Mesorhizobium opportunistum WSM2075: one gene and its partner. The protein of the gene in region 1 interacts with the protein of each later gene in a pairwise test. Links are inferred from orthologs where the notes say so. Each region holds a gene or a part of one and is shown on either strand. Other genes may lie near its edges.

Region 1 (14,403 bases):
TACCGGGCTGGATGGAGCTGCAGAGCAAGATTTCGGTGCCTTTCGAAAAGGTCGCATGATGGCGTACAGGACGGAAGCGCTGTTTCGCGACGACGCCTATCTGAAGACGGCGGACGCCACGGTGGTTGCCGTCAACGACCGTGGCGGCGTCATTCTCGACCGCACCATCTTCTATGCCACCTCGGGTGGCCAGCCAGGAGACTCCGGCGCATTGGAGCGCGCCGACGGCAGCCGCATCGAGATTGCCGCCACCATCACCGGCGAGACCAAGGACGAGATCGTCCATGTGCAGGCGCCTGCACAGGCGGCCTTGGTGGTCGGCGAGAAGGTGAAGCTCGCCATCGATTGGGAGCGGCGGCATCTCCTGATGCGCATGCACGCGGCCTGCCATTTGCTGACCGTCGTCTGCCCGTTCCCGATCACGGGCGCTTCCGTTTCCGAGGACGACAGCCGTGTCGATTTCGACATTCCGGACGCCAGCTTCACCAGGGAAGAGGTGACCGCTGGCTTGATGGACCTGGTTCGGGCCGACCACCCGATCTTCACCAGGCTGATCAGCGACGAGGAACTGGCCGCCAATCCTGGCCTGGTGAAGTCCAAGAACGTCAGGCCGCCGGTGGGCACCGGCAGGATCCGCCTGGTCTGCATCGGCGAGAACGCCTCCGTGGACAGCCAGCCCTGCGGCGGCACGCATGTTAAGAGCACCGGCGAAGTCGGCGAAATCCACATCGGCAAGATCGAGAAGAAGGGCCGTGAAAACCGGCGCTTCCGCATCCGCTTCGGCCCGATGCCGGCGAACTGAACAGACCGCCAGAGGGCGGCAGGAGAAAAAATGGCCGAAGACAGTCCTTTCACCGTCGATGCGGATTGGCTGCAGGGGCGCCTGGGCCAGCCGGGCCTGACGGTCATAGACGCGTCCTGGTATCTGCCGGCGCAAAAACGCGACGCGCGTGCCGAATATGACGCGGCCCACATTCCCGGCGCTCGTTTCCTGGACCAGGATGCGGTTTCGGATCCGGACGCCGCCTTGCCGCATACATTGCCGTCGCCGCAGCATTTTGCGCAATATGTCGGTTCGATGGGGGTTTCGGCCGATGACACCATCGTCGTCTACGACGGTCCAGGTTTCTTCTCGGCACCCCGGGCATGGTGGATGTTCCGCATCATGGGCGTCTTCCAGACCTATATTCTGGATGGCGGCTTCGACGGCTGGAAGGCAGCCGGCCGGCCGGTAACGGCCGAGCCGACGAAGATCGCGCCAAGCGTGTTCCATGCCGATTTCGACGCCGGTCGCGTCGCCAGCCTCGCCGACATGCGCCGGATCGTCGAGATCGGCTCCAGCCAGATTGCCGATGCCCGTGGACCGGGCCGCTTTACCGGCGCCGAACCCGAGCCCCGTGCGGGTATCCGCTCCGGCCACATGCCGGGCGCGCGCAACGTGCCGTACTCCGCCCTGTCGGAAAAGGGGGTGCTGTTGTCGAAGGATCGTTTGCGCAAGGTGATCGAGCAGGCCGGCATTGACCTGTCGAAGCCCGTCGTCACATCTTGCGGCTCCGGTGTCACCGCCGCGGTGGTCACCCTGGCGCTGGAGACGCTTGGCCACACCGACAACAGGCTTTATGACGGCTCATGGACCGAGTGGGGCGGGCTCTCCGACACGCCTGTCGTGACCGGGCCCGCGAAAGCTGGCAAGGAATGAACGCGATGGAAAACGGCGTGCTGCAGGACATCGACGTCACGGTGACTTTCCTCGAAATGCATGCGCCTCCCGCCGCCTCGCCGCCGGTGCCCTACAACCGCCAGGTCGCGCTGCTGAAGACCAAGAATATCCCCTTGCATTTTTACCGCTACCTGATGGACCGGGTGGGGCGCAAATGGCATTGGGTGAATGTTCTCAGGCTGAACGACGACGAACTTTCGGCCGGAATCCACCGCGAGGATCGCGACATCAGGGTGCTCTATCTCGACGGTGCGCCGGCAGGCTTCTTCGATCTCAAGCCACATTTGCCCGAGGAAGTCGAGCTCGCCTATTTCGGCATGATGGAACACGCGACCGGACTGGGCATCGGCCGCTGGTTCCTGGGTGCCGCGATCTCCGCTGCGTGGTCTTACGGGCCAAAGCGGGTAGTCGTGCAGACCTGCACGCTCGATCATCCGGCGGCCCTGCCGCTCTACCAGAAGCTTGGTTTTACGCCGGTTGCGCAGAAGAAGGAAACCGTGCACCCGCTGCCGTTCGCCGAGCGCTCGGCAAGCGTCATGCGGCCATGACACGAGCCGGAACCCGAACCTTTCGTTCATCGCCGATTCAGCCTGCCTTTGGCATTGTGCCCGCATCGCCAATGCGGCCGAGGCCGAAGGAGAAACATATGCTGGCCCGCCGTACACTCGCCGCCGCGCTGATCGCTGCGATTGCCATGCCGAGCCTTGCCGCCGCGCAGGCGACAACACCTTCGGCCGCGACAATCGAACGGAAGCTGGAGGCAGCACCCCGCGTGAAGCTGCGGCCGAACGAGCGCGTCACCATCCGCGAAATTCAAGCGCCGGCCGGATCTGCGCCTCATGGCGCGCTCGATCGATATCCAGTCGATCAATTTCGCCTTCGGCTCGGCGGCCATTTCCAGTTCGCAATACGGCAAGATCGAGAACATCGCCGATGCGCTGAAGCGCATCCTGCGCCGCGATCGCGGTGCTCGCGTGCTGATCGAGGGGCATACCGACGCCGTCGGCTCCTTCCAATCGAACCAGGTCCTGTCCGAACAGCGCGCTGCCTCGCTGAAACGCACGCTGGTGCGTGAATTCGGCGTACCCGGTCATGCGTTGGAGACTGTCGGTTACGGCGAGGAGTTCTTGCTGGTGCCGACGCAGAATGAAAACTGGCAGAATCGCAGGGTGACGCTGCGCCGCTTTGACGATTTCATCCGGTGATTGGGTCCGGTTTGCCCTTTGGCTAGCCGGGTTGCGTATTGGCCCGGCCTGTCGGCTAACTTTCGCAGCTTGCGGGGACTGATCGCTCGCATCGGATCGGTCCCTCGATCTTTGCATGAAACGGGTGGGAAGCATTGGCTCGAGCCGCTAATTTCCGGTCGACAACACCGGAGATTTCACCATGACCATCCAGTTCAAAGCTCTGCCGACCGAAGACGTCAGACCCCTGCAGCGCGGCGGACCCGATGCCTATGGCCACACGCCCGAGCGGCAGATTTCCGATGGCGACGGCATGCCTTGCCGGCATTGCCTGAAGAACATCGCAGCCGGCGATACCTATCTCATCCTGGCCTATCGGCCGTTCCCGAACCTTCAACCCTATGCCGAAACCGGGCCGATCTTCCTGCATGCCGAGGAATGCGAGCGCGCCGACGAGGCGGGAACGCTTCCCGAGATTCTCGAGAGCCCGGACTATATCGTGCGTGGCTATGGCAAGGACGACCGCATCGTCTACGGCAGCGGCGGCGTTATCGCGACCGACGCGATCGCCGCACGGGCCGAGACCTTGTTCGAGCGCGACGACATTGCCTACGTGCATGTCCGCTCGGCACGCAACAATTGCTATCAGTGCCGCATCGAGCGGGGCTGAGGCGTAGAGTTTCCGGCAGGAAATCCTGTCGTACTCCCGTCGTACAGTTGCGATAGAAAGCGATTGTCGATCGATTGGCCGACCGCGGATGAACCGGCGGCAATCTCGATATCGAGGAAGCGGGGCTTTGGCTCCGCTTTTTTGTTGCCCGCGCTTTTCCCAGTTTGCCGAACAACAAAAAAGCCCGCCGGCCAGGCCGACGGGCTTCGACTGTTTGCCTGGAGGGGCTTCTTAGTTGAACTTGTACTTCGCGCCGAGACGCACGGTATGGAAGGAAGGAGTCGTCGTCACCAACCCATCGGGTGCTCCTGATCCCAACAAGAACGACAGGTCCTTCTCGGCGAATTGCGAATAGCGGTATTCCAAACCGATTGTCATGTTGCTCGATACAGCCGTTTCCAGACCGGCACCCACCGAGAAACCGCTCGAACCCCAGTCGGCAATGTCGCCGACCGGGTCGGAAGCGTTCAGGTCGAAATGCTGCCAGCTGTAACCAGCCAGTGCGTAGGCGAGCGTCGATTCGTTCATCTTCATGCCGACGCGGCCAAGCACATCGAAGCCGTAGTCGGTGTCGACATTGATCGATCCGACGCCGAGATCCAGCTTCGACGTCATGCCGGAGTAGCGAGCATCGACCATGACGCCTGCGACCCAGCTGCCGAAGTCCTGGTCGTAACCAACGTTCAATTCGCCAAACGCGCCTTCGCCGCCGAGGCCATTGAACTTGGCGCCGCCCAGGGGTGGGATTTCGATCTGGTGCACGGATGCACCCGCGCCCAACCCGCCACCGATATAGAAACCGGTCCAGTTATACGCAGGGGTTTCAAAGGCAGCACCACCGCCATTTTGGGCGCCAAAACGGTAGTTGGCTGCAATCTGGAACGTATGCCGCGACGTATCGAGGTTGAGAAGGCCATCCGGCGCGCCGATAAGGCCCGCTTCTGAAAGGAGATCCCCCTTGGTGCCGAAGCGCGTATAGCGGTACTCGGTCTTGATCGTCCAGTTGCTGTTGATGGCCGTTTCAATGCCGCCGCCGACAAAGTAGCCGCTCTGGTCCCAGTCGAACCCAAAGCCGGCATTCGAATCGAGCTTGTACTTCTGCCAGGAATAGCCACCGAGCACGTAGCCCAGTGTATTCGGGGTAAACAGATAGCCTACGCGCAGGCCGGCATCGAAACCGTACGTCTCCTGGATCGAGGCGTCGAAACCGGCGGCATCGATCTTGGTTTTGATATCGCCCACGTGGACGTCCAGCAGTCCACCGAGCAGGAAGCGGGGCGAAACCATGTAGTCATAGCCAGCGGTAAGTTCGCCGTAGACGCCTTCGCCGCCGATGCCATTCAGCGAGATCGGAATAAAGTCGCTGCCAAGTTTGTGAACGTTGGCGCCGGCGCCAACACCGAAGCCGACATACAGCCCACTCCAGTTGAAACCGGATGCTTCGACCGGCTGAACCACATCAGCCGCATGCGCAGCCGACATCAAAGCAAATACGGAAACAGCACCGAGAAAAATAGATTTCGCAGAAACGCGAACAGTCATTGCCCAAACCCCTAATCAATAAGCCCGCAATCTTCCTAGCAGGGAGTCGGTCGCATGAGGAATGACAAATATGCAACAGTTGTAGGCAAACTCATACCTGCAACTGACCCCGGTCTGCCCAGTAATCAAGTTTAGCGACCTGGATCGACCAGTAAAAAGCCCGCCGGAGGGAACCGGCGGGCAACAATAGCAAGTTGACTTTTTCTGGGTGTATCAGGCGGCCAGAACGGCTTTCGGCTCGACCAGCTCGTAGCCGAGCGCTTCGGCGACCGCGCGGTTGGTGATCTTGCCCTTGTGGACATTGAGGCCGTTGCGCAGGTGATGGTCGTCGATGACAGCCTTCAGGCCCTTGTCTGCAAGCTGCAGGCCGTAGTGGAGTGTCGCGTTGTTGAGCGCATGGGCCGAGGTGACCGGTACCGCGCCCGGCATATTGGCGACGCAATAGTGAATGACGCCGTCGACTTCATAAGTGGGCTCGGCGTGGGTCGTCGCATGCGAGGTCTCGAAGCAGCCGCCCTGGTCGATCGCGACGTCGACCAGCACCGAGCCCTTCTTCATGCCCGACAGCATCTCGCGGGTGACGAGCTTCGGCGCGGCGGCACCGGGGATCAGCACGGCGCCGATGACGATGTCGGCCGAGAAGCATTCCTCCTCGAGCGCCTCGACGGTCGAGTAGCGGGTATGGACGCGGCCGGTAAAAAGATCGTCGAGTTGGCGCAGGCGAGGGATCGAGCGGTCGATGATAGTGACATCGGCGCCAAGGCCGACCGCCATGCGAGCGGCATGCAGGCCGACGACGCCGCCGCCGAGCACTGTGACCTTGCCGGGCAGCACGCCGGGCACGCCGCCGAGCAGCACGCCGCGGCCGCCATTGGCCTTCTGCAGCGCCGTCGCGCCGGCCTGGATCGACAGGCGGCCGGCGACTTCCGACATCGGCGCCAGCAGCGGCAGGCCGCCACGGTCGTCGGTCACGGTTTCGTAGGCGATCGCCGTCACGCCCGAAGCGAGCAGGCCCTTGGTCTGCTCCGGGTCTGGAGCAAGGTGAAGATAGGTGTACAGGATCTGGCCGTCGCGCAGCTGCACCCACTCATTGGGCTGCGGCTCCTTGACCTTGACGATCATGTCCGACTTGGCGAACACGTCGGCGGCCGTCTTGGCGATCGTGGCGCCGGCGGCGCGATAGGCGTTGTCGTCGGCGCCGATGCCGGCACCGGCGCCGGTCTCGACCAGCACTTCATGGCCATGGGCGACATATTCGCGAACCGCTCCGGGCGTGAGGCCGACGCGGTATTCGTGGTTCTTGATTTCCTTGGGGCAACCGACGCGCATTTTTCTTCTCCTGATCCGGCCCCTTAGGGGCTCACTCCCTGTATGGACAGAGTGAACCATGAATCGGCCTGCAGGTGTTTGCGAATGCGCTTGCGTGATCTGGCATGTTTCGATAATCGTTGCGCAAAACAGCTGGATATTCGCAGGATTCACGAAAAATGCCGCTCGACAGGATTGATATCGCTATTCTCGAGAGTTTGCAGAAGGATGGCCGGATACCCAACGCGGCGCTTGCCGAGAAGGTTGGCCTGTCGCAATCCGCCTGTTCGCGCCGGCTTGATAATCTGGAGAAGTCCGGAACCATTCGCGGCTACCACGCCCGGCTTTCCAATGCGGCGCTCGGCCACCAGATGACGGCCATCGTGCATATATCGCTGTCGGGCCAGTTCGAGAAGACGCTGTCGGATTTCGAGGCGGCGATCAAGCGTTGCCCCAACGTGCTGTCCTGCCACCTGATGTCGGGCGAATATGACTACATCCTGCGCATCGCGGCAAAGGACCTCGTCGACTATGAGCGCATCCACAAGGAATGGCTGTCGGCCATGCCGCATGTGACGAAGATCAACTCGTCATTTGCCTTGCGCGAGATCGTCGATCGCACGGCCATGGGCATGAAGCCTGAGATGGCCTAACGCCAAAGGCACACCCGGACGTCCTTGCCGACATAGCATGCGCCTTCGCGGCGAAGGTCGCCCCAATCTCCGGGTTCACCGTGCGTCGCGCGAATGTCCGAGTTCCCATAGCCTTCCCAAAGATCACCGTCCTTGTATACGACTGCCCAGTAATCTTTGGACATTTCACCAGCCCCGCTGTTCGTATTGGGGTAGTCGATACCTGCAAAAACTTGCCGAGGCCCCTGGATATTAAAACCGCCGCCCCTCTCGATTTGATAGGAGCATCTTCCGGATATGCGTGTCTGACCGTTAACAGCAAGCAGGCAGCGGCCCCATTTATAACCGCTCGGCAAACGATGCCGTGGTTGCGCATGCAAGGGCGAAACGGAAAACGCAATTGCAAGGGCAGCCGCTACAGTTCGTCCGATCATCGTGTCACCTGTCGTGAACCGGTCTCATTTCCCAAACAGGTTTTTACACCTCCGTCACGATCCGATCCATCGGGATGTCGTGCGGCTGCGGATAGATCGTGGCGATGCGCTGCAGTTCGTAGCCGACGCCGATCACCAGCGGCTTGAACGGCATCGCGGCCAGCGTGCGGTCGAAGAAGCCGCCGCCATAGCCCAGGCGATAGTTTGCCGGATCGATGCCGACGATCGGCGAGATGACGATGTCGGGCAGCACCGGATCGCCCTCGGCCGGAATCGGGATGTTCCAGACGCCCTTTTCCAGCCGGTCGCCCGGTTTGTAGGCGCGGAAGATCAGCGGCTGTCCTTTCTCGATGACGATCGGCAGCGCGGTGCGGCCGCCACGCTCATTGATGGACGCCACCCATGGCCGCAAGTCCGGCTCGCCGCGAAACGGCCAGTACAGGCTGACCATGCGCCCAGCGATGTCGCCGATGATCGCGTCGAGCCCATCGGCGATGCGCTGCGACATGGCCGTTCGCGCGTCGGCCGAAACCGCGAGCCGGGCGGTGATCAGCCGTTCGCGCTCGGCCTTGCGCCAGCGCCTCACATCGGTCCAGTCGAATAGCGGCGCGCGGAACTCCGGGTCGAGTTCGTGCATGAAGCAGGGCGGCGAGGAATACTGCGCCGGACCCGGGTCGTCATGATCATTGGCCATGCTTTACCTCATAAGCGTGTTCGATGACGCTATACCTCGCGACACGATACAACATGTGCATTCACGACATGGAACGACGAGTCCCGGGCACTGTCCTTCTGTTGCTGCATTGCACAAAAGTACCTACATCTGGAACAGGCCAATCTAGCCGTCGGGGTGAACGAAATGAGCCAAGCCAGCCATCATGTCGTCGTTGTGGGCGCGGGTTTCGGCGGCCTCGAATTCACGCGTGCGCTTGCCGGCGCCCCGGTGCGCATCACCATGATCGACAAGCGCAACCATCATCTGTTCCAGCCGCTGCTCTACCAGGTGGCGACGACGGCGCTGGCGACCTCCGAGGTTGCCTGGCCGATCCGCCATCTCCTGCGCAAGCGCAAGGACGTGACGACGCTGCTCGCCAATGTCACTGGTGTCGACCGCGCCGGCAAGCGCGTGCTGCTCGATGACGGCAGCGCCATCGCCTACGATACGCTGGTGCTCGCCACCGGTGCCCGCCACGCCTATTTCGGCCACGATGAATGGGAGCCGTTCGCTCCAGGCCTGAAGACGCTGGAGGACGCCACCACCATTAGGCGGCGCATTCTCCTGGCCTTCGAACAGGCCGAGCGGGAGAACGATCCCGCCAAACGCCAGGCGCTGCTGACCATCGCGATCGTTGGCGGTGGGCCGACCGGCGTGGAGCTGGCCGGCACCATCGTCGAATTGGCGCACGACACGCTGCGCGGCGAGTTCCGCAACATCGATACGCGGCAAACGCGCGTGGTGCTGATCGAGGCCGGTGACCGCATCCTGGCCAATTTCGCACCAAAACTCTCCGATTACGCCAGCAAGGCGCTCGAACGGCTCGGCGTGACGGTCGAGCTCGGCCGGGCCGTGACGCGCTGTGACGCCGAAGGTGTTGTGTTTGGCGACAAGCAGCTGGCGGCCCGAACGATCCTGTGGGCGGCCGGTGTTGCCGCCTCGCCAGCCGCCGAATGGCTGGGAGCGAAGGCGGACCGCGCGGGCAGGGTGCTCGTCGAGCCTGACCTCAGCGTGCCCGGCAGTCCGGAGATTTTCGTCATCGGCGATGCCGCCCTTGTGCTGCGGCCCGATGGACGGCCGGTACCCGGCGTGGCGCCTTCCGCCAAGCAGGAGGGCCGACATGTTGCGGCCACCATCAAAGCCAGGCTCGATGGTGACACGGCAGCGCGTCCTTTCCACTACAAGCATGCCGGCGATCTGGCGACGATCGGCAAACGCGCCGCCGCGATCGATTTCGGCTGGATCAAGCTCACGGGCTGGCTCGCCTGGTGGCTGTGGGGAATTGCGCACATCTATTTTCTGATCGGTTTCCGCAACCGGCTTGCGGTTTCCCTGAGCTGGCTATGGATCTACGCCACAGGCCAGCGTAGCGCCCGATTGATCACCCAGGGCGACGACGACAAGACCTGATTTTCTTCACTGCTCCCTTCATCCGCGCGTCATCTGTTGCTGATTGGCTGGCGCTCCGATGTGCGCGACTTCTTGAATGGACTTGAGCCGATTTCGGCGCGAAGTTCGGTTCGGTTCGGGGCAGGGCGTTGTCTAACTAGGAGAAAACATGTCGCAGCTGCTCCATCCCGTCTCTCGTCGTGGTCTTCTCGCGGGCGCCGCCGCCACAGGGGCGCTGATCATGCTTCATCCCTTCTCCGCCCGCGCTCAAGCCAACCAGGCGCATCTTCGGATCATGGAAACCACTGACATCCATGTGAACGTGTTGCCTTATGATTACTACGCCGACAAAGCCAACGACACGATGGGCCTGTCGCGCACGGCGTCGCTGATCGACGCCGTGCGCAAGGAAGCCGTCAATTCGATGCTGATCGACAATGGCGACCTGCTGCAGGGCAACCCGATGGGCGATTACATCGCCTATGAGAAGGGCCTGAAAGACGGCGATCTGCATCCGATCATGAAGGGAATGAACCTGCTCGGCTACGAGTGCTCGACGCTCGGCAACCACGAGTTCAACTATGGCCTGTCGTTCCTGGACAAGGTGCTGGCCGGCGCCAATTTTCCCTTCGTCTGCGCGAACCTGATCCGGGGCACCGAGCTTGCCGCGAACCCGCGCGACGACAAGCTCTACCTCAAGCCCTATGTGATCCTCGACAGGAAGATCAAGGACGGTTCGGGCGCCGAGCAGCCGATCAGGATAGGCATCATCGGTTTCGTGCCGCCGCAGATCATGGTCTGGGATCTCAAGAATCTCGAAGGCAACGTCAAGACCCGCGACATCGTCGAGGCGGCCAAGGCCTGGGTGCCGCAAATGAAGGAGGAAGGCGCCGACATCGTCATCGCGCTCTCGCATTCCGGCATCGATGTGCAGCACGGCGACATGATGGAGAACGCCTCGTTCTTCGTCGCCGGCGTCGCCGGCATCGACGCGGTGTTCACCGGTCACCAGCACCTGGTGTTCCCCGGCAAGAAGGATTTCCAGTCGCTCGAAGGCGTCGACACGCAAAAAGGCACGCTGCAGGGCAAGCCCGCCGTCATGGGTGGTTTCTGGGGCTCGCATATGGGGCTGATCGATCTGATGCTGGAGCGTGACGGATCGAAATGGAAAGTTGTTTCGGCGACGTCCGAGGCGCGGCCGATCTTCGAGCGCGTCGACAACAAGAACAAGCCGACGGTGCCGGACGACAAGCGCGTCATCGCCGCACTCGAACAGGACCATCAGGCGACCTTAGCCTATGTGCGCCGTCCCGTCGGCAAGACGTCCGCTCCGCTCTATTCCTATTTCGCGCTGGTCGCCGACGATCCGTCGGTGCAGGTCGTCAGCCAGGCGCAGACTTGGTACCTCAAGGATATTCTCAAGAGCACGCAGTGGAAGGATGTGCCGCTGCTGTCGGCCGCCGCACCCTTCAAGGCCGGCGGGCGCAACGGCGCCGACTACTATACCGACGTGCCGGCCGGCGATATCGCCATCAAGAACGTCGCCGACCTCTATCTCTACCCCAACACCGTGCGGGCTGTCGAAATTACTGGCGCCGAGGTCAAGGAATGGCTGGAGATGTCGGCCGGCATCTTCAACAGGATCGAGCCGGGCAAGGCCGACCAGGCGCTCATCAACACCGATTTCCCATCCTACAATTTCGATGTCATCGACGGTGTCACCTACAAGATCGACCTGTCGCAGCCGCCGAAATACGACGCCAAGGGCGGCATCGCGAATGCCGGCGCCAATCGCATCGCCGACTTGATGTTCGATGGAAAACCAGTTGATCCCAATCAGAAATTCGTCGTCGCCACCAACAATTACCGCGCCGGCGGCGGCGGCAATTTTCCCGACATCAATGCCTCGAAGATCATCTACGAGGCGCCGGACACCAATCGCGATGTCATCGTCCGCTATATCGTGAGCGAGGGCACGATCAACCCGTCGGCCGACGGCAACTGGTCGTTCGCGCCGCTGCCCGGAACCAGCGTCGTCTTCGAGACCGGCGTCAAGGCCAAGGATTTCATCGCCGATGTGAAATCGCTGAAGATCGAACCGGCTGGCGAGGGCGAAGCCGGATTTGCCAGATATCGCATCCTGCTCTGATACGGCCATTTGAGGCGTTCCAGGCCACGCCGCCATCAGCGGCGTGGAGCCATGTCACGGCCGCCCGAAGCGCGCTTTGATCACGGGCATGACGAGATCCAGCGCATCCGTGGAAATGCCGCCGGAATAGCCGTCCGGAAGCTGGTCGATGAGCTGCGGGTCGTCGAGTCCTTCCGAAAAGCCGCCGCCCGAATAAGGGCCGAGCAGGTAGACCTGTGTATCGACAGCCTGCATGCGGTCGAGAAACCGGTTGGGCCAGCCCCACATCCATTTGGCGATGTTGATCGGGATGAGCAATGTGCCGTGGCGGCAGGCATCCGGAACATAACCGCTCCAGCCCAACGCGGCGTATCGTGCGATGCACTGCGTGAGCGACGCGCGGCTCAGCGTATGCATATCCGGCAGCGCCGCCTTGACCGCGGCAATCGGCTTGTCGCCGCCATAGACCGAGAGATAGCCGCGTTCGGCAGGCGTCAGCCTGGAGAGCCAGGCAGCCAGCGCCTCGCCTTCGCGGGGATCGTTGCTCTTGACGTTGATGTTGAAGCGGCGGGCGGGGAAGTGCGCCAGCACCTCGTCGAGGGATGGCATCATGCCAACCCCCTTGCCGCGAAAGGGGAAGGTCTTGCCGCCATCCGCCGTGTAGCCGTAGCCGATGTCGAGCGTTTTCAACTGAGCCATGGAATGGCCGCGGGTCTCTCCCTTGCCTTCGGTCCGGCAGTCCACCGTCCAGTCGTGGAAGACAGCGAATTTGCCATCCGTCGTCGGGTGGACATCGAGTTCGAGGGCGTCCGCGCCAAACGCGAAAGCGGCCTCCATCGAGGCAATGGTGTTTTCAAGATAGGCATGGCGCGGCGGCAGCATGCGGCTGGCCGTGCACGTATCGGAACCAAGATTTGTGCGGTCGAAATCCTGGGCAAGGCCGCGATGGGCAAGCACGACCGGGCCGCCGGCAGGACGGCCGGACAGCAAGGAGCTGTTGTTGAGCCAGATGCCTGCCGCGACGACAATGACGCCCGCGAAGAAGATTGTCCGTTTGCGCATGATTTCGATTCGCTTGTCCCGGGCCTCGCGTCGGGCGTTATCGAGCACCCGCAGCGAGTTCCTCGAAAAAGACCTTTAGCGAACGCGGTTCATGCCCAAGTATCGCGCGTAGAGTCAGCGGATTACCGAGCAGGTTGTAATGGTCGTAATGCTCGAACATAGTCCTTTGTCCTGGCCCAACTTCGCCGAGCACACCTGGATCGCGGCGCTCCCTGATCTCTCGCCCGAGCACCTCACCCAACAGAGTGACCACATCGTGACGATTGTGCCACCCGGGCGCGCATAGCTCGAATGTGCCGTAAAGCAGACGATCCTCGGTTAGGGCAATGGCGGCGACCTCCGCGATGTCACGATAGTCTACAAGAGAGAAACGGGTCTCGGCCGACCAGGGCTCGGCCAGCACGCCGGTTTCGATGACCTTCGGCCAGAATGCCTCATAATTCTGATAAAAGCGGGATGGGTGAAGGAAGGTGTATTCCAGCTTCGAAGTCAGAATCGCTTCCTCGACCGGGGCTTTCGCTATGTGGTTGCCCAGCACGGAAAGTACCGGATGGATGACAGACGAGAATACAAGCCGACGGACACCTGCGCGGATCGCGGCGTTGACCAAGCCTTTGCCGACTTCGGCTTCCTCGGCCATGAACGCAGGCGCGATGTAGAACACAGCTTCGATATCTTTCAGAGCTGCGTCCAAGCTGGCCCGGTCCCGAAGGTCGCCGACAGCCGTTTCCGCGGCACCATGCTCTCGTACTTGAGCAATTTCTTCCGGCTTTCGCACAAAGCCGCGCACACGGGCGTTACGCTGGGCGAGAGCCGGGATGACATTGCCGGCAAATCGGCCGGCAGCGCCAACAGCAAGAATCGTCATCGTTATCTCCTGTGTTTTTTCTCGTCTCCTGAGGTTTCGCGTTCCCTGGTCCAGGGTCACCTGCTCCAATAGATTGTTGTGCATCCCAAGCGGTCAAGACGACCGCTGCCGCAGCAGATCGGGCACGGTGGGTCGAGAGCTTAGCGTGGTCGCAAGTGACCTATCGCAACAGCTTTTGCGGGCCTCGGATGGGGCGCGGCGGCTTTTGGAGCCCGGCGACGGAAGTTTCAAAGCGCTTCGCCGGAAAAAGCGCATGGCGCTTTTCCTTGGGAATTACGCAAAAACAAAGAGATAGGTCTCCGTTTCCGTGAAACGGTGAAATGCTCTAAGCCTTGTAGACTACCTGGCGCACGTCGATGTAGCTGGCACGAAAGCCGGCTTCGCAATAATGCAGGTAGAACTCCCACAGTTTCTTGAAGCGATCGTCGAAGCCGAGCGGCACGATCTTTTCCCACGATACCCAGAAGCGCTGCCGCCATTCGGCGAGCGTGCGCGCATAGTCATCGGGAAACACGCGTTCGCGCAAATGCGCAAGGCCATGATCCTTGCCGAGCGCTTTCAGGATCGACGGAGTCGGCAGCATGCCGCCCGGAAACACATAGCGCTGGATGAAATCCGGCCTGGCACGATAGGTGTCATAGGCGGATTCGTTGATGGTGATGATCTGCAGGCCCGCGGTACCGCCGGGCTTCAGGCAGGCCTTCATCTTGCCGAAGAACACCGGCCAATATTTCTCGCCGACCGCCTCGAA
Region 2 (14,180 bases), 610 kb from region 1 along the record:
GTGCCGAAATTGAGGATTGACAGAAGATGAGCAAAGCCACCGCGGCGCTGGTGACCGGCGGGGCGAAACGGATCGGCAAGGCGATCGTCGAGGATCTCGCCGGCCATGGTTTTGCAGTCGCCATCCACTCCAACCGCTCGCACGACGAGGCGGACGCGTTGGCCGCGGGGATCAACCGGTCTGGCGGCCGCGCCGCCGTGGTGGCGGCGGACTTGACCGACATGGACGCCGTCAGCGACCTCGTCGGCCAGGCGGAAGCAGCGCTTGGCCCCATCTCGCTGCTGGTCAACAACGCGTCGCTCTTCGTCGACGATTCGGTTGAGGATTTCGACTGGCAGGCCTGGGACCGGCACTTTGCCATTCACGTGAAAACCCCGGCGCTGTTGGCGCAGAATTTCGCCCGCTCCTTGCCGGAAGGACAGGAGGGGCTGATCGTCAACATCATCGATCAGCGTGTCTGGCGGCCGACGCCGCGCTATTTTTCCTATGCGCTGTCGAAGTCGGCACTATGGACCCAGACCCAGATGCTGGCGCAGGCGCTCGGGCCCGGCATCCGTGTCAACGCGATCGGTCCGGGCCCAACGCTGAAGAACCTGCGCCAGGATGATTCCGATTTAGATGCGCAGGTCGCCGGCCTGATCCTGAAGCGCGGCCCGGAATTGCCGGAATTCGGCGCCACAATACGCTATCTCTGGGAGGCGCGCTCGGTCACCGGCCAGATGATCGCGCTCGATGGCGGCCAGCACCTTGCGTGGCAGACGCCCGATGTGACAGGCATGGCGGAATGAGTCCTTTGGATCACAAGAACAAGGCGCGCGGCGGCGCCGAAGATCTTCCTCCCGAAATCGACATCGAGGATGAAGCGCTCGAGGAGATCGTCGAACCCGCCGGCCCGGATGTCGCCTTCACGGCGATCGACTGGACGCCGCATGCCGGCGACGCCGAAGGCATGGTCGGCGCCGAGGTGATCCAGACGCTGGTCAAGCGGTTGCCCAATGCGCCAGGCGTTTATCGCATGATGAACGCCGCCGGCGACGTGCTCTATGTCGGCAAGGCGCGCAGCCTGAAGAAGCGCGTCACCAACTACGCGCAAGGCAGGTTCCACACCAACCGCATCGGCCGCATGGTGCGCGAAACGTCGACGATGGAGTTCGTCGTCACCCGCACCGAAATCGAGGCGCTGCTGCTCGAAGCCAATCTTATCAAGCGCTTGCGGCCGCGATTCAACGTGCTGATGCGCGACGACAAGTCGTTCCCCTATATTCTCCTGACCGGCGACCATATCTCGCCTGGCATCTACAAGCATCGCGGCGCACGCTCGCGCAAAGGCGACTATTTCGGGCCTTTTGCCTCGGCCGGCGCTGTCGGCCGCACCATCAATTCGCTGCAGCGCGCTTTCCTGCTGCGCAGTTGCACCAACTCCTTTTACGAGAACCGGTCGCGGCCCTGCCTGCTCTACCAGATCAAGCGCTGCGCCGGTCCGTGCACGGGAGAGATCTCGCATGAGGGCTATGCCGAACTGGTCGAGGAGGCGAAGGATTTTCTCTCCGGCCGCAGCCAGAAGGTGAAGACCGAGATTTCGGCCGCCATGCAGCAGGCCTCGGAGGATCTCGATTTCGAGCGCGCCGCCATCTACCGCGACCGGCTGGCCGCGCTGGCGCACGTGCAGAGTCATCAGGGCATCAACCCGGCGACAGTCGACGAGGCGGATGTCTTCGCCATCCACCAGGAGGGCGGCCAGGTCTGCATCCAGGTGTTCTTCTTCCGCACCGGCCAGAACTGGGGCAACCGCGCCTATTTCCCGAAGGCCGATCCGGCGCTGGAAGGATCGGAAGTGCTGGGCTCGTTCCTGGCGCAGTTCTATGACGACAAGCCGACGCCGCGCGCCATTCTTCTGTCGCAGACTGTCGAGGATCAGGAACTGTTGGCGGAGGCACTCTCGACCCGGGCCGGCCGCAAGGTGGCGATCTCGGTGCCGCAGCGCGGCGAGAAGAAGGACCTGACCGACAATGCCTTGCAGAATGCGCGCGAGGCGCTTGGCCGCCGGTTGGCCGAAACCTCGACGCAAGGCCGGCTGCTTGCCGGTTTCGCCGAGACATTCGGCCTGGCCAAGCCACCCGTGCGCATCGAGGTCTACGACAACTCGCATATCATGGGCACGAATGCCGTTGGCGCCATGGTTGTCGCGGGGCCGGAAGGGTTTGTGAAAAACCAGTACCGGAAATTCAACATCCGCTCGACCGAGATCACGCCGGGTGACGATTTCGGCATGATGCGCGAAGTGATGGAGCGGCGCTTTTCGCGGCTGCTCAAGGAACATGGCGATGTCAAGCCGGATGATGTTACGGAAGCAGCCGACGAAGACGATATCTCCGGCAGCTTCCCGGCCTGGCCCGATGTCATCCTGATCGATGGCGGCCAGGGCCAGATGACGGCGGTGCGCAAGATCCTCTCGGATCTCGGCATCGAGGATCGCGTCGTGGCCATCGGCATCGCCAAGGGCCAGGACCGCGACGCCGGACGCGAGCGCTTCTTCGTCAAGGGCAGGGACTCGTTTTCGCTGCCCGTGCGCGACCCCGTGCTCTACTTCGTCCAGCGCCTGCGCGACGAGGTCCACCGCTTCGCCATCGGTTCGCACCGGGCCCGCCGCAAGAAGGAAATGGTCAAGAGCCCCCTCGACGAGATCAGTGGCATCGGCCCGGGCCGCAAGCGCGCTCTGCTTTTGCATTTCGGCACCGCCAAGGCGGTCAGCCGTGCCGCCATCGAGGATCTGAGGAAAGTCGACGGTATTTCCGAACAGGTGGCGAAACTGGTCTACAATCACTTCCATGAAAGCTGAAAATTCGGCACTTTCATCTGGCCAGTCGAATCTGGCCTGTTGACCCCCTACATTCGCTTCTGATTTGAGTACGCAGGCAGAAAGAGTCCCCCAGACATGGCCCAGCGCGCATTCAACCTGCCTAACATGCTCACCTACGCCCGCATCATCGCGGTGCCGCTGGTCGTGCTGTGCTTTTTTCTCGAGGGGCATCTGAAGTCGAGCGACTTCGCCCGCTGGTCGGCGCTGGTCATATTCCTGCTGGCCTCCATCACCGATTACTTCGACGGCTATTTCGCACGCGCCTGGCAGCAGACCTCCAACATCGGCAAGATGCTCGATCCGATCGCCGACAAACTGCTGGTCGCCACCTGTCTCCTGCTCTTGGCGGCCGACACCGACCGCCATGCCGGTATCGCCGGCTGGTCGCTGTGGGCGGCGATCATCATCCTGTGCCGCGAGATCCTGGTTTCGGGCCTGCGCGAATATCTGGCGGCACTCAAGGTCTCGGTGCCGGTGACGCAGCTTGCCAAATGGAAGACCACCATCCAGATGGTCGCCATTGCCTTCCTGCTGGCGGGGCCGGCCGGCGACAAGATCTTCCCGCTGACCACGCAGACCGGCCTGGTGCTGCTATGGATCGCGGCACTCGTAACGCTTTACACCGGCTATGACTATTTCCGTGCCGGCCTCAAACACATCATGGACGAGTGAGATGCGGCTCATCTATTTCGCCTGGGTCCGCGAGCGGATCGGCACATCGGAGGAAGACGTCGAATTGCCCGACGGCATCGACACTGTCGCCGACCTCTTGCGCTGGCTGCAGTCGCGCGGAGAAGGCTACGAGCAGGCGCTGCAGTTTCCCGACGTGATCCGCGTTGCCATCAACCAGGAACATGTCGATCACCGCGAGAAGATATCCGGCGCGCGCGAGATCGCGCTGTTCCCGCCGATGACCGGGGGCTGACACATGTCGGCCGCCGTGTTGCCGACGGTGCGCATTCAGCGCCAGGATTTCGACGTTGCCGCCGAGATCGCCGCATTGACACAAGGCCGCGCCGACATTGGCGCCGTGGTCACCTTCTCCGGTCTCTGTCGCGACGAGCAAGGTGCGCTCTCGGCGCTTGAGCTCGAGCATTATCCCGGCATGGCGGAGGCCGAAATCGGCCGTATCGCGGCCGAGGCTGCCGAACGCTGGCCGCTGCAAGGCCTCACCGTCATTCACCGCCATGGCAAGATCGCGCCGGGAGAGAACATCGTGCTGGTGGTGGCCGCGTCGGCGCATCGCCAGGCCGCGTTCGAGGCGGCCGACTTCCTCATGGACTATCTCAAGTCGCGCGCACCCTTCTGGAAGAAGGAGCACCGCGCCGATGGTTCCGAGGGCGGCTGGGTCGAGGCCAAGGAAACCGATACCCGGGCGGCGGGACGCTGGAAGTCGCAGGAATAAATCCCCCGGCAGTCATGTATTGACCGCATTCCTTTGGCCAATTGGCGGAAGTCATGGGCAAGGGAGATGGTCATGCTGGGCAGGCTCGCGGAATTCTTCGTCTTCGGTTTCGTGCCTCTGGTGGTCGGCATCCTGGCGGTGCCGGAGCTGTCCGTGGCCGCCGAGAAGGCGGTGAGGGGCGAGGTGATCTATCGCGAGCGCATCGCCTTGCCGCCCAATGCCGTGCTCTCCGTCCAGCTTGCCGATGTCTCGTTGGCCGACGCGCCTGCCAGGATCATCGGCGAGCAGAAGATCAAGCCAGCCGGCCAGGTGCCGATCAGTTTCGAGATCAAATTCGATCCCGCCGTCATCCAGCCGCGAATGACCTATGCGCTGCAGGCCCGGATCACCGTCGACGACAGGCCGATGTTCATCTCCGATGTGCGCTATCAGCTCGATCCGCTGACCGACGCGCCGCAAACCATCCTGCTCAAGATGGTCACGCAGCGCACCGAACCCAAAGCTTCCGTCTTCGGCCAGCTCTGGGTTGTCGATTATGTCGATGGCATCGGCGCCATTACCGCGCCGCAAGCAACCTTCCGGGTCAGCGAGGCCGGCAAGGCAGGCGGAAGCGGCCCCTGCAACAGCTATTTTGCCACTGCGAAGGTCGACGGCCAGGCGATCGCGATCAGCAGCATCGGCTCGACCTTCAAGGCCTGTGCGCCGGAGGTGATGGCCGAGGAAAAGGCGCTATTCGATGCGCTGGCCAAGGCGGCGTCATGCAATGTCGAAGCCGGCAAGCTCACCATATCAGACAAGGACGGCCGCGAAATCCTGCGCTTCAGCGCCGCGAGCTGATTTCCGGGCGGTCACCTCGCGGCCGTTTCCTCGACCACGGCCTTGACGATCTCGATGGTCTGGTCGTCGGCTGGAAACAGCATTTCCAGGGCAAGCTCCGCCAGGGTCACGTCGTTGGGCACGAAACCGGATCGGGGATCCAACGAAAAAGGCCGGCGAAACGCCGGCCTCTTCGCATTGGATGTGGCGGTGTCGGCTCAGCCGACGATCTCGGTGTCGGAGAACCAGTACTTGATTTCCTGCGCGGCGGTTTCGGGCGCATCGGAGCCGTGCACCGAATTTTCGCCGATCGACAGCGCATGCACCTTGCGGATGGTGCCTTCGGCGGCATTGGCCGGGTTGGTGGCGCCCATCACTTCGCGGTTCTTGGCGATGGCGTTCTCGCCTTCCAGCACCTGGACGATCGTCGGTGCCGACGACATGAACTCGACCAGTTCGCCGAAGAACGGGCGGTCCTTGTGGACGGCGTAAAAACCTTCCGCCTCGCGGCGGCTCATCCACACACGGCGCGAGGCGATGACGCGAAGGCCGGCATCTTCCAGCATCTTGGTGATGGCGCCGGTGAGGTTGCGCCGGGTTGCGTCCGGCTTGATCATGGAAAAGGTGCGTTCGAGCGCCATGGGTCGTCCTTGTCTGAGAATGGAATTGAGAGTGGCGGGCTCTATACAAGCCGCCCGGCCCATTGCCAAGGGGTGAGGAACGGTGTGTCGTAAGCACATGAGTTGTCCGGATTAGGTAGCACGCGAGTTGTCCGGTTTTATCGCCAGCGAAGGGGTGGCTCGGTCCGCGATGCGGACGGAAAGCCAATTGCCTGGCTTTCCGAGTGACGAACGGTGAAAGCCCGGTCCGCCTTCGAGAGGATCGAAAGGTCCAGTGGTGTTTCTACGTCAGGCCGGTACCGCGAACGTGCGGCGCTGGATGACATCGGATGGCTGCACAGCAACGCTTTGCTTGCTATAGTCGCGTGTCGGCGCCGCGCTGAAGTCGGCCCGCATGGAGACAATATGACCATGGCAGACGATCGTCAGGAACGCATTCGCAACCGGGCACATCAGATCTGGCAGCAGGAAGGGCAACCGGCCGGTCAGGACGAACGCCACTGGCACCAGGCGGCAGCCGACGTGGACGCCGAGGATGCGTCGTTGGTCACCAGGAAGCCTGCCAAGAAGGCTGCTGGCGCCGACAAGGCAAAAGCCTCGCCCAAGGAGGCGAAGTCGGCCAAGAAACCCAGCAAGCCAAAAAAGGCGTCGGCCAAGTAGGCCTGTCATCGCCTGCGGTGTCATCGCCGGCAAATCAGGGCGTCACGCCGCGGCTTCAACCTTTCGTCCCAGCCCGCCATGCAGGTCGAGGCAGCGGTCGAACCACTGCGCCACCACGTCGCTGCTTTCGAGCAATCGATAGGGCGAAGCCACGCGCGCCCATTGCAGCGCGCCAAAGACGATATAGTCGGCAAACAGCGGCGAGGCGCCGCCGATGAACGGCTGGTAGCTCAACATTGAGCGCAGCGGCTCCAGGGCCGCCCGGAAGGCTGCCAGCCCGGCGTCGCGTGCGGCGACGACATCCTCCAGCCGCTTGCCGAAGCGTTGTTCCCGGCTCCGGCGGAAATACGCGGCGTTCTCCTCGTCCTGCATGCCATGGAGGTCCACAATCGCCGCGGTGGTGACATAGGGGTGGATGGTCAGTTGCGACCAGCGCTCGATGAAGCGAGCCATCGCCTTGCCGCCTTCGCCGCCAAACAGGGTCGGCCGATCCGGGTAGGCCTCATCGAGATAGAGCGCGATGGCGAAGGAATCGACGACGATCTTGTCGCCGTCGCGGATCACCGGGACGGTCTTTGAGATACCGCCTTCGACGGCGGGCACCTCGAGGAAGCGCGTCGGCGCGGTCGAGATATCGAGCCCCTTGTGGGCCAGCGCCATCGTCGCCTTCCAGCAATGCGGGCTAAACGGCCGCTTCTCGTCATGCCCGACGAGATCATAAAGCAGAATGGTCATTGGCGTCGGCTCCCTCGCGGTCTAGGTATCGCTCCCGATACCCGAAACAGGCCCGGCGGGAGAAACGATGAAACAACACTTCATGATGTTTGCGGCATACAATCAATGGGCCAATGGCCGCATCTACGATGCCGCCGCCGATCTCGACGAGGAAGAATTCAATCGCGATGTCGGCGCCTTCTTCCGCTCGCTGATGGGTACGCTCAACCACCTGCTCGCCGCCGATCGCATCTGGATGAAGCGCTTCACCGGCGAAGGCGACGCTCCGACGGCGCTCGACGTCATCCTTCACCGCGCCTTGCCCGGCCTTCGGGCGGCGCGCGAGGCGGAGGACCGGCGGATCGTCGACTGGGTTGGCGGCTTGAGCGACAAGGCGCTGTCGGGCCGCTTCACCTACATGACCGTATCGGACATGCGCACCGTTTCGCAGCGTCTGGCGCCGGCGCTGGATCATGTCTTCAACCACCAGACCCATCATCGGGGCCAGGCGCATATGATCCTGACGGTTCTGGGCCGCCCTTCCGTATCGCTCGATCTGACGCATTTCCAGCGCACCGAGGAGGGCAGGGCCTTCGCCTGATTTTCCAGATCGTTTCGTTCTGGATTCGAAGGCGAGCGGCCGGCTATCGTCGCATTTTTTGCTGCAGCATGGCCTTCACTTCAGGCCACTCGGAATGCTCCGGCTCAAGGGGCTTGAGCTCGACAATTTCACCGACCAGCGCGGGTTGCCTGGATTGGACGTCTATTGGCCGATGGCCCTCAATTTCTGGCCGGCGGTCATCGGGAATAGTACAAGCTGGTCCGAATTTCAGGCGCTCTCAAAAGCCAATTCGCTGTCCAACTGGCTCTGCGTCAGAGCCGCTTCCGCCATCACCCATTGTTTGAACAGCAGCACCCTGCGTGTGGCGAGGCTCTTGTGGGGGGAAACAAAATACCAGCCGGCCGTGTTCGGATGATGCACGGCAAAGGGAGCGATCAGCCTCGCGGCGCGGATGTCGCTGGCCATATAGGCGCGGTTGGCGACGGCAAAACCCATTCCGGCATTGGCCGCCTCGTAAGACATCATGCAGGAATCGAAATAGATGCCCTTGGTCTCGCTGAGCACGAAGCTGGCGCCCGCGAAACCAAGCCAGGATTGCCAGTTCTGGGTGCAGGTGTCGGAATGCAGAAGCGTGAAGTGCTTGAGGTCATCCGGCGTCACCTTCGACCGCGGCCTGTTGCCGAGAACCTCATGGAACAGCTTGCGGCTGCAGACGGGAGTCAGGTCCTCCCGGAACAGAAGATCGGACTGCAGCCCGTGAAAGTGGCCGTCGCCATAGCGGATTTCGAGATCGAAATCCGACGCCGCGAACTCATGTGTCGCGTAGGAGGTCGAAACCCGCATCACGATATCGGGGTGTTGACGCTGGAACAGCGGCAGGCGCGGAAACAGCCAGCGTGCGGCAAAGGTCGGCAGCACCGATATCTTCAGCACATGCTCCTGTGACTGCCCGGTCGCTTCCATGCTGGCGGCGACGATACGCTCCAGCGCTTCGCGAACGCGCGAGACATAGGTTTCGCCTTCGGGCGTCAGTGACACCGCATTGCCGCCGCGCTGGAAAATCTTGAAGCGGAGTTGATCCTCCAGGCTTTTGACGCGCTGGCTGACCGCCGAGGCGGTGATAAACTGTTCTTCGCCGGCGCGCGTGAAGTTCCCGTGCCTCGCAGCACTCTCCACGATCTTGAGCGAATTTAGGTTGACCTGACTGAGCAGACGCACGGTTTCGACCTTAAGCTGGGCTTACACTAGCACCAGCATTCCTAATTTTACAGGGGTGGGTGAATTAATCGACTATTTACCAAGTGTTGCCCCCATCCTGGAGAAGTAGAATGAACGCCCATACGATCCCCGAACTGCGTTATGCGATGAGTCGAGAGGCCATCATCGGCCACGAAACCGCCTGGAAAGTGTCGAGCTTCGGCGTCGCGCAATATCTGCACGGCTATGACCCGGCACTGCTTGCGGCGATCGAGGAGGCGGCGCTCAAACTCAAGGCCAGCCATGCCGTGCACAAGCACCTCGATCTGACCTTCATCACCGGCGCCGACCGTTATATTCCGGAGATCAAGGAGCTTTTGCACGACAAGGTGCGGCTGGAGCGTCTGTCCGACATGATGGGCACCAAGCTTGAGCCCTATCCGCTGTCGATCGTCGGCTCGACCGTCACCTTCATGAATCCCAGGGATGGCGCCGTGGACTGGCATTGCGACGGCGTCCCGGTCACCGAGCTCATCCCGCTGTCGATCAGCAATCCATTGGTTGGCGGCCATCTCGAAATCTATTGCGACGACTCGGAAACTGGCCGCGCCATCCTCGAATCCGGCCACGAGATCCCGCGCAACCGCATCATGCGTATCGATCACAAGATGAACTACGCCACGCTCGGGCAGTTTCTGGGCGTCCTGCATCGCACGGCGCCGATCCAATTCGGCGAGCGCGTGACACTGGTGCTCAACCAGCGCTCGGTGGCCAAGCCCTATGTCGACGACAACCGCATGTTCTATCTCGCCGCCGACAACGACCAAGACCGCGAATGGGTCAACGAACTGGCCGAGGATGTCTGGACGAACCAGCTGCCGGCCTATCGCCGGTTCGAGGCGGAACATCCGGCACCGGCTCCCGCCGAGGCATCGGTACCGGGCGGAGCCAGGGAATCATGGTAGACAACCTTGATCCCGGAAAGTGGGAACCGGTTCTCGGACGAGATCATGGTCAAGCACGGAGATAGCGCCCCATACCGGTTCTTTCCGCATGGATCAGGCTCGATATCCGCGCTGGTCTTTGCCGCCGGCGCGGTGGCTTTGTGGTCCACCAATGCCCTTGTCGGCAAATCCCTGCTGGCGAACCACTCGGTGTCGCAGGTGCAGTTCCTGCAATTCGCGGGAGCCGCACTGGTCTTTGCCCTGATCCGGTTCATGAGCCGGGAGAGCGCTCCGCCGGTCGGCGCGAGGGCCGCGCTGCTTCCGCTCGCGGTCGGTTTCATCGGCCTGGTCGGCACCATGGTGCTGCAATACATCGCCTTCGCTTCGATGCCGGTGATCGAGGCCAACCTCGTAGCCTACACCTGGCCTTTGATGGTTGCCGCGGCGGTGATCCTCTTTGAAAACCCGCGGCGTCCCGCGCTGTTGGGCCTCGCCGCGACCCTTGGCTTCATCGGTGTGGCGCTGGTGATTTCAGGCGGGCGCGACCGAACTTGGTTCCAGGGCGATCTCGTCGGCTATTGCGCGGCATTCGGGTCCGCGCTGTGCATGGCATTCTATTCGGTGATGGTGGGACGGGTCGCCACCTCGCCGGATCGCCTTTTGCTGCCGTCGTCGCTGATCGGCGTCGCCCTGACGCTTGCGTGGTGCGCGCGCGATGGCGTTGCCTTGCCCACGGGCACCGACCTTGCTCTCGGGCTCTATCTCGGCGCCGGCCCGATGGGGCTGGGCTACTATTTCTGGTCGCGCGCCCTGAAACTCGAAGGCAGCGGCAAGGTTGCTGTCGTCGCCTATCTCACGCCGATTGCTTCGACGCTGCTGCTGACCCTGTCCGGCGAACGACTGACGATGACGGCCGTTGCCGGAGCCGGCCTTGTCATCGGCAGTTGTGTCGCGGTCGGCCTGGAACGCTCGGAGGCGGAAAACTATGTTTGATGAAAACGAGCGCCTCGCCAGGCGGGAAGCGCATTGGCTGCTCAAGGAATTCGGCGCCGAGGCGCCCTTATACGCGGCGATGAAGGCCGAAAAGGCGATTGAACAGAAGGATTTTGGGCGTTGTGCCCGTTGGAAGCGTATTCTTGAGATATTGGCCGACAGCAGGACAGCCAAGTCTGTCGCTACCAAGTATTAGATTTTCTAATTTGCGCGGCGCCCATTTTCCATAAAGATAGTTGGTGGCAAGTCTTGATTCGTTTTGGGGCTTGGTGGTCCGTTGGGGGCGCGGTTAGAAGGATACATAGACAAAAGTCTTCACTGGGGTAGATGATTTTGTCGCAAATAAGGTGAAAGCATTGTCAAATATCGAGGATAAGACCGTTATCGAGCTCACGGCCGATATTGTCTCGGCCTATGTTGGCAACAATCCACTTCCAGCTTCCGGCCTGCCTGACCTGATTGCCAGCGTCAGCGCCTCGGTTCGAAAGCTGGCCGGTGCGGCTGTCGTTGAAAGTCCGAGCCTGGTTCCTGCCGTAAATCCGAAAAAGTCGGTATTTCCCGACTACATCGTCTGCCTGGAGGATGGAAAGAAATTCAAGTCGCTCAAGCGACACCTCAGGACAGACTATGGCTTGAGCCCGGACGACTATCGGGCCAAGTGGAGCCTGCCGCCGGACTATCCAATGGTCGCCCCGAATTACTCGGCGACCCGTTCGGCGTTGGCGAAGTCGACGGGGCTTGGCCGTAAGCCGGCCGTGGCACCGGCCGCGGTGGCCAAGACGGCAAAGCGCGGCAAGGCCACTGCCTGAGGGCGGTGGCTCGGCCGGCACGAAAGCCGCCGATCTGCGATACTGACGGGCCACTTGCGGGTACCGTTTTGAGGCCTTGCGCGACCAACTGGTCCGCAAGGCCTTGCGAAGCACTGATCTCCCGTGCAAAAGCGCGGCCATGCTTATCATCAATGACCTTTCGCTGCGCATGGCGGGGCGCCTGCTTCTCGACCATGCCTCCCTGACCCTGCCGGCCGGTACCAAAGCCGGGCTTGTCGGCCGCAACGGCACCGGCAAGACGACGCTGTTCAAGACCATCACCGGCGATTTTCCCTCCGAGACCGGCTCGATCAGCCTGCCGAAGAACACGCGCATCGGCCAGGTGGCGCAGGAAGCGCCTGGCACCGAGGAACCGCTGATCGAGATCGTGCTCAAGGCCGACCTCGAACGCACGGCGCTGCTCGAAGAAGAAAAGACCGCCACCGATCCGCACCGCATCGCCGACATCCACATGCGGCTGGCCGACATCGATGCACATTCTGCCGAGTCCCGCGCCGCCACCATCCTGGCCGGCCTCGGCTTCGACGATGTGGCGCAGCGCCGGCCGGCCTCGTCCTTCTCCGGCGGCTGGCGCATGCGCGTGGCGCTTGCCGCCGTGCTGTTTTCGGAACCGGATCTGCTGCTGCTCGACGAGCCGACCAACTATCTCGACCTCGAAGGCACGTTGTGGCTGGAAAACTACGTCTCCAAATACCCGCACACAGTGCTTCTGATCTCGCACGATCGCGACCTGCTCAACCGTGCCGTCAACTCGATCGTCCATCTCGACCAGAAGAAGCTGACCTTCTGGCGTGGCGGCTACGACCAGTTCGAGCGCCAGTATACCGAGCAGAAGGAATTGCAGGAGAAGGGCCGCGTCAAGCAGGAAGCCGCCCGCAAGCATATGGAATCCTTCGTCGAACGCTTCCGCGCCAAGGCCTCGAAGGCCAGGCAGGCGCAGTCGCGCATCAAGGCGCTGGAGAAGATGAAGCCGATCGCGGCGATCGTGAACGATTCAGTGCGGCCGTTCTCTTTTCCCGAACCGGTGAAGACGGTGGCCTCGCCGATCGTTGCCTTGAACAACGTCAATGTCGGCTACACCGAGGGCCAGCCGATCCTGAAGAAGATGACGCTGCGCATCGATGCCGATGATCGCATCGCGCTGCTCGGCGCCAACGGCAACGGCAAGTCGACCTTCGCAAAGCTTCTATCCGGGCGGCTCAAGCAGGAGAGCGGCACGATGACGGTGGCGCCTGGGCTGAAAGTGGCGATCTTCGCCCAGCACCAGCTCGACGATCTGCGTCCGGAGGAAAACGCCTATGAGCATGTCCGCCGATTGATGCCGGAAGCGCCGGAATCCAAGGTGCGCGGCCGCGTTGCCCAGTTCGGCCTCACCACCGAGAAGATGAACACCCCCGCCAAGGACCTGTCAGGCGGCGAGAAGGCGCGTTTGTTGATGGGCCTGTCGGCCTTCGAGGGCCCGAACCTGTTCATCCTCGACGAGCCGACCAACCACCTCGACATCGACAGCCGCGAGTCGCTGATCCATGCGCTCAACGAGTTTCCCGGCGCCGTCATCCTGATCTCGCACGACCGCCATCTCCTGGAAGCGACCGCCGACCGGCTGTGGCTGGTCAAGGACGGCGCGGTCAACCCGTATGATGGCGATTTGGAGGACTACAAAACGCTGGTCACCGGCGTGTCCGGCGACCGCCGTGGCAAGCGCGAGGCCGACAAGGCGTCGAAAGCCGACCGCCGCCGCGACGCGGCCGCGCGTCGCGCCGCCTTCGAACCGCTGGCCAAGGAAATCCGCGCCACCGAGGCGCTGATGGACCGCATCCGCAAGCGCATCGACGGCATCGAGGATGAGCTGGCCAACCCGGCGATCTACGAAAAGGACCCGTCTACGGCGACGCGGCTGGCCAAGGAACGCTCGCAGCTCGCCCAGACGCTGGCCGGTCATGAGGAAAAATGGCTGACCATGTCGGCGGAGTACGAGGAAGGCGCGGCGGAGTGAGTGCGTAATCTCCCCCCTTGTGGGGGAGATGCCCGGCAGGGCAGAGGGGGGCGCTGTCCTGCCAACCTGTCGGCCTTTTTGCAACCACCCACCGCCGGATTCGAGGACGAATAGATAGGTCGCGATCCTTCGCGCCCCCCTCTGTCCTGCCGGACATCTCCCCCACGAGGGGGGAGATTGGCTAGTCATCTGGCCCTACACGCCGACGCCAAAACCCGCTAGACAAACCCCATGAACCAGCACGCGAAGCTCCGCATCGGCCATTCGGCATGTCCTCATGATTGCCCATCGACCTGCGCGCTCGAGGTCGAACTGCTCGACGGCAACCGCATCGGCCGCGTCCACGGCGCCAAGGCCAATACCTACACGGCGGGTGTCGTCTGCGCCAAGGTCGCGCGCTATGCCGACCGCGTCCATCATCCCGACCGTTTGCTGAAGCCGCTTATCCGCGCCGGCGCCAAGGGCGACGGCTCATGGAAGGAAGCGAGCTGGGAGGCAGCGCTCGACCTCGTCGCCGAAAAATTCATCGCGGCCGAAGCAAAATACGGCTCGGAGACGGTCTGGCCCTATTTCTATGCCGGCA

The links.
Region 2: the proteins of MESOP_RS22570 (region 1) and ndk interact in binary tests that used the Escherichia coli proteins (3 or more experiments, as listed by UniProt). The link is inferred for Mesorhizobium opportunistum WSM2075 from one-to-one orthologs.

The regions. Positions count from the first base shown.
Region 1 is NC_015675.1:4,690,629-4,705,031, reverse strand. The notes cover bases 6,360-9,266. They hold MESOP_RS22570 (5-formyltetrahydrofolate cyclo-ligase), read right to left. Parts: upstream 8,185-9,266; coding sequence 7,534-8,184; downstream 6,360-7,533. Other genes in these bases: MESOP_RS22565 (NAD(P)/FAD-dependent oxidoreductase), read left to right, coding at 8,350-9,266; MESOP_RS22575 (Lrp/AsnC family transcriptional regulator), read left to right, coding at 6,604-7,077; ald (alanine dehydrogenase), read right to left, coding at 6,360-6,445. Also shown: MESOP_RS22615 (cysteine synthase A), read left to right, coding at 1-59; MESOP_RS22610 (alanyl-tRNA editing protein), read left to right, coding at 59-802; sseA (3-mercaptopyruvate sulfurtransferase), read left to right, coding at 833-1,699; MESOP_RS22600 (GNAT family N-acetyltransferase), read left to right, coding at 1,705-2,268; MESOP_RS22590 (DUF1203 domain-containing protein), read left to right, coding at 3,107-3,574; MESOP_RS22585 (outer membrane protein), read right to left, coding at 3,806-5,116; more of ald, read right to left, coding at 5,330-6,359; more of MESOP_RS22565, read left to right, coding at 9,267-9,615; MESOP_RS22560 (bifunctional 2',3'-cyclic-nucleotide 2'-phosphodiesterase/3'-nucleotidase), read left to right, coding at 9,764-11,743; MESOP_RS22555 (glycerophosphodiester phosphodiesterase family protein), read right to left, coding at 11,798-12,784; MESOP_RS22550 (NmrA family NAD(P)-binding protein), read right to left, coding at 12,822-13,652; MESOP_RS22545 (SAM-dependent methyltransferase), read right to left, coding at 13,978-14,403. UniProt on the Escherichia coli protein: Involved in the removal of 5-formyltetrahydrofolate.
Region 2 is NC_015675.1:5,302,385-5,316,564, reverse strand. The notes cover bases 4,012-6,695. They hold ndk (nucleoside-diphosphate kinase), read right to left. Parts: upstream 5,723-6,695; coding sequence 5,300-5,722; downstream 4,012-5,299. Other genes in these bases: MESOP_RS25700 (glutathione S-transferase family protein), read right to left, coding at 6,404-6,695; MESOP_RS25705 (DUF2934 domain-containing protein), read left to right, coding at 6,107-6,361; MESOP_RS25715 (YbaY family lipoprotein), read left to right, coding at 4,338-5,102; MESOP_RS25720 (molybdenum cofactor biosynthesis protein MoaE), read left to right, coding at 4,012-4,265. In the rest of the region: MESOP_RS25740 (SDR family oxidoreductase), read left to right, coding at 27-788; excinuclease ABC subunit UvrC, read left to right, coding at 785-2,839; pgsA (CDP-diacylglycerol--glycerol-3-phosphate 3-phosphatidyltransferase), read left to right, coding at 2,936-3,532; moaD (molybdopterin converting factor subunit 1), read left to right, coding at 3,534-3,785; more of MESOP_RS25720, read left to right, coding at 3,789-4,011; more of MESOP_RS25700, read right to left, coding at 6,696-7,096; MESOP_RS25695 (DinB family protein), read left to right, coding at 7,164-7,676; MESOP_RS25690 (LysR substrate-binding domain-containing protein), read right to left, coding at 7,905-8,855; MESOP_RS35830 (hypothetical protein), read left to right, coding at 8,966-9,799; MESOP_RS25680 (DMT family transporter), read left to right, coding at 9,845-10,771; MESOP_RS25675 (hypothetical protein), read left to right, coding at 10,764-10,967; MESOP_RS25670 (Ros/MucR family transcriptional regulator), read left to right, coding at 11,128-11,580; MESOP_RS25665 (ABC-F family ATP-binding cassette domain-containing protein), read left to right, coding at 11,720-13,597; MESOP_RS25660 (molybdopterin-containing oxidoreductase family protein), read left to right, coding at 13,829-14,180. UniProt on the Escherichia coli protein: Major role in the synthesis of nucleoside triphosphates other than ATP. The ATP gamma phosphate is transferred to the NDP beta phosphate via a ping-pong mechanism, using a phosphorylated active-site intermediate.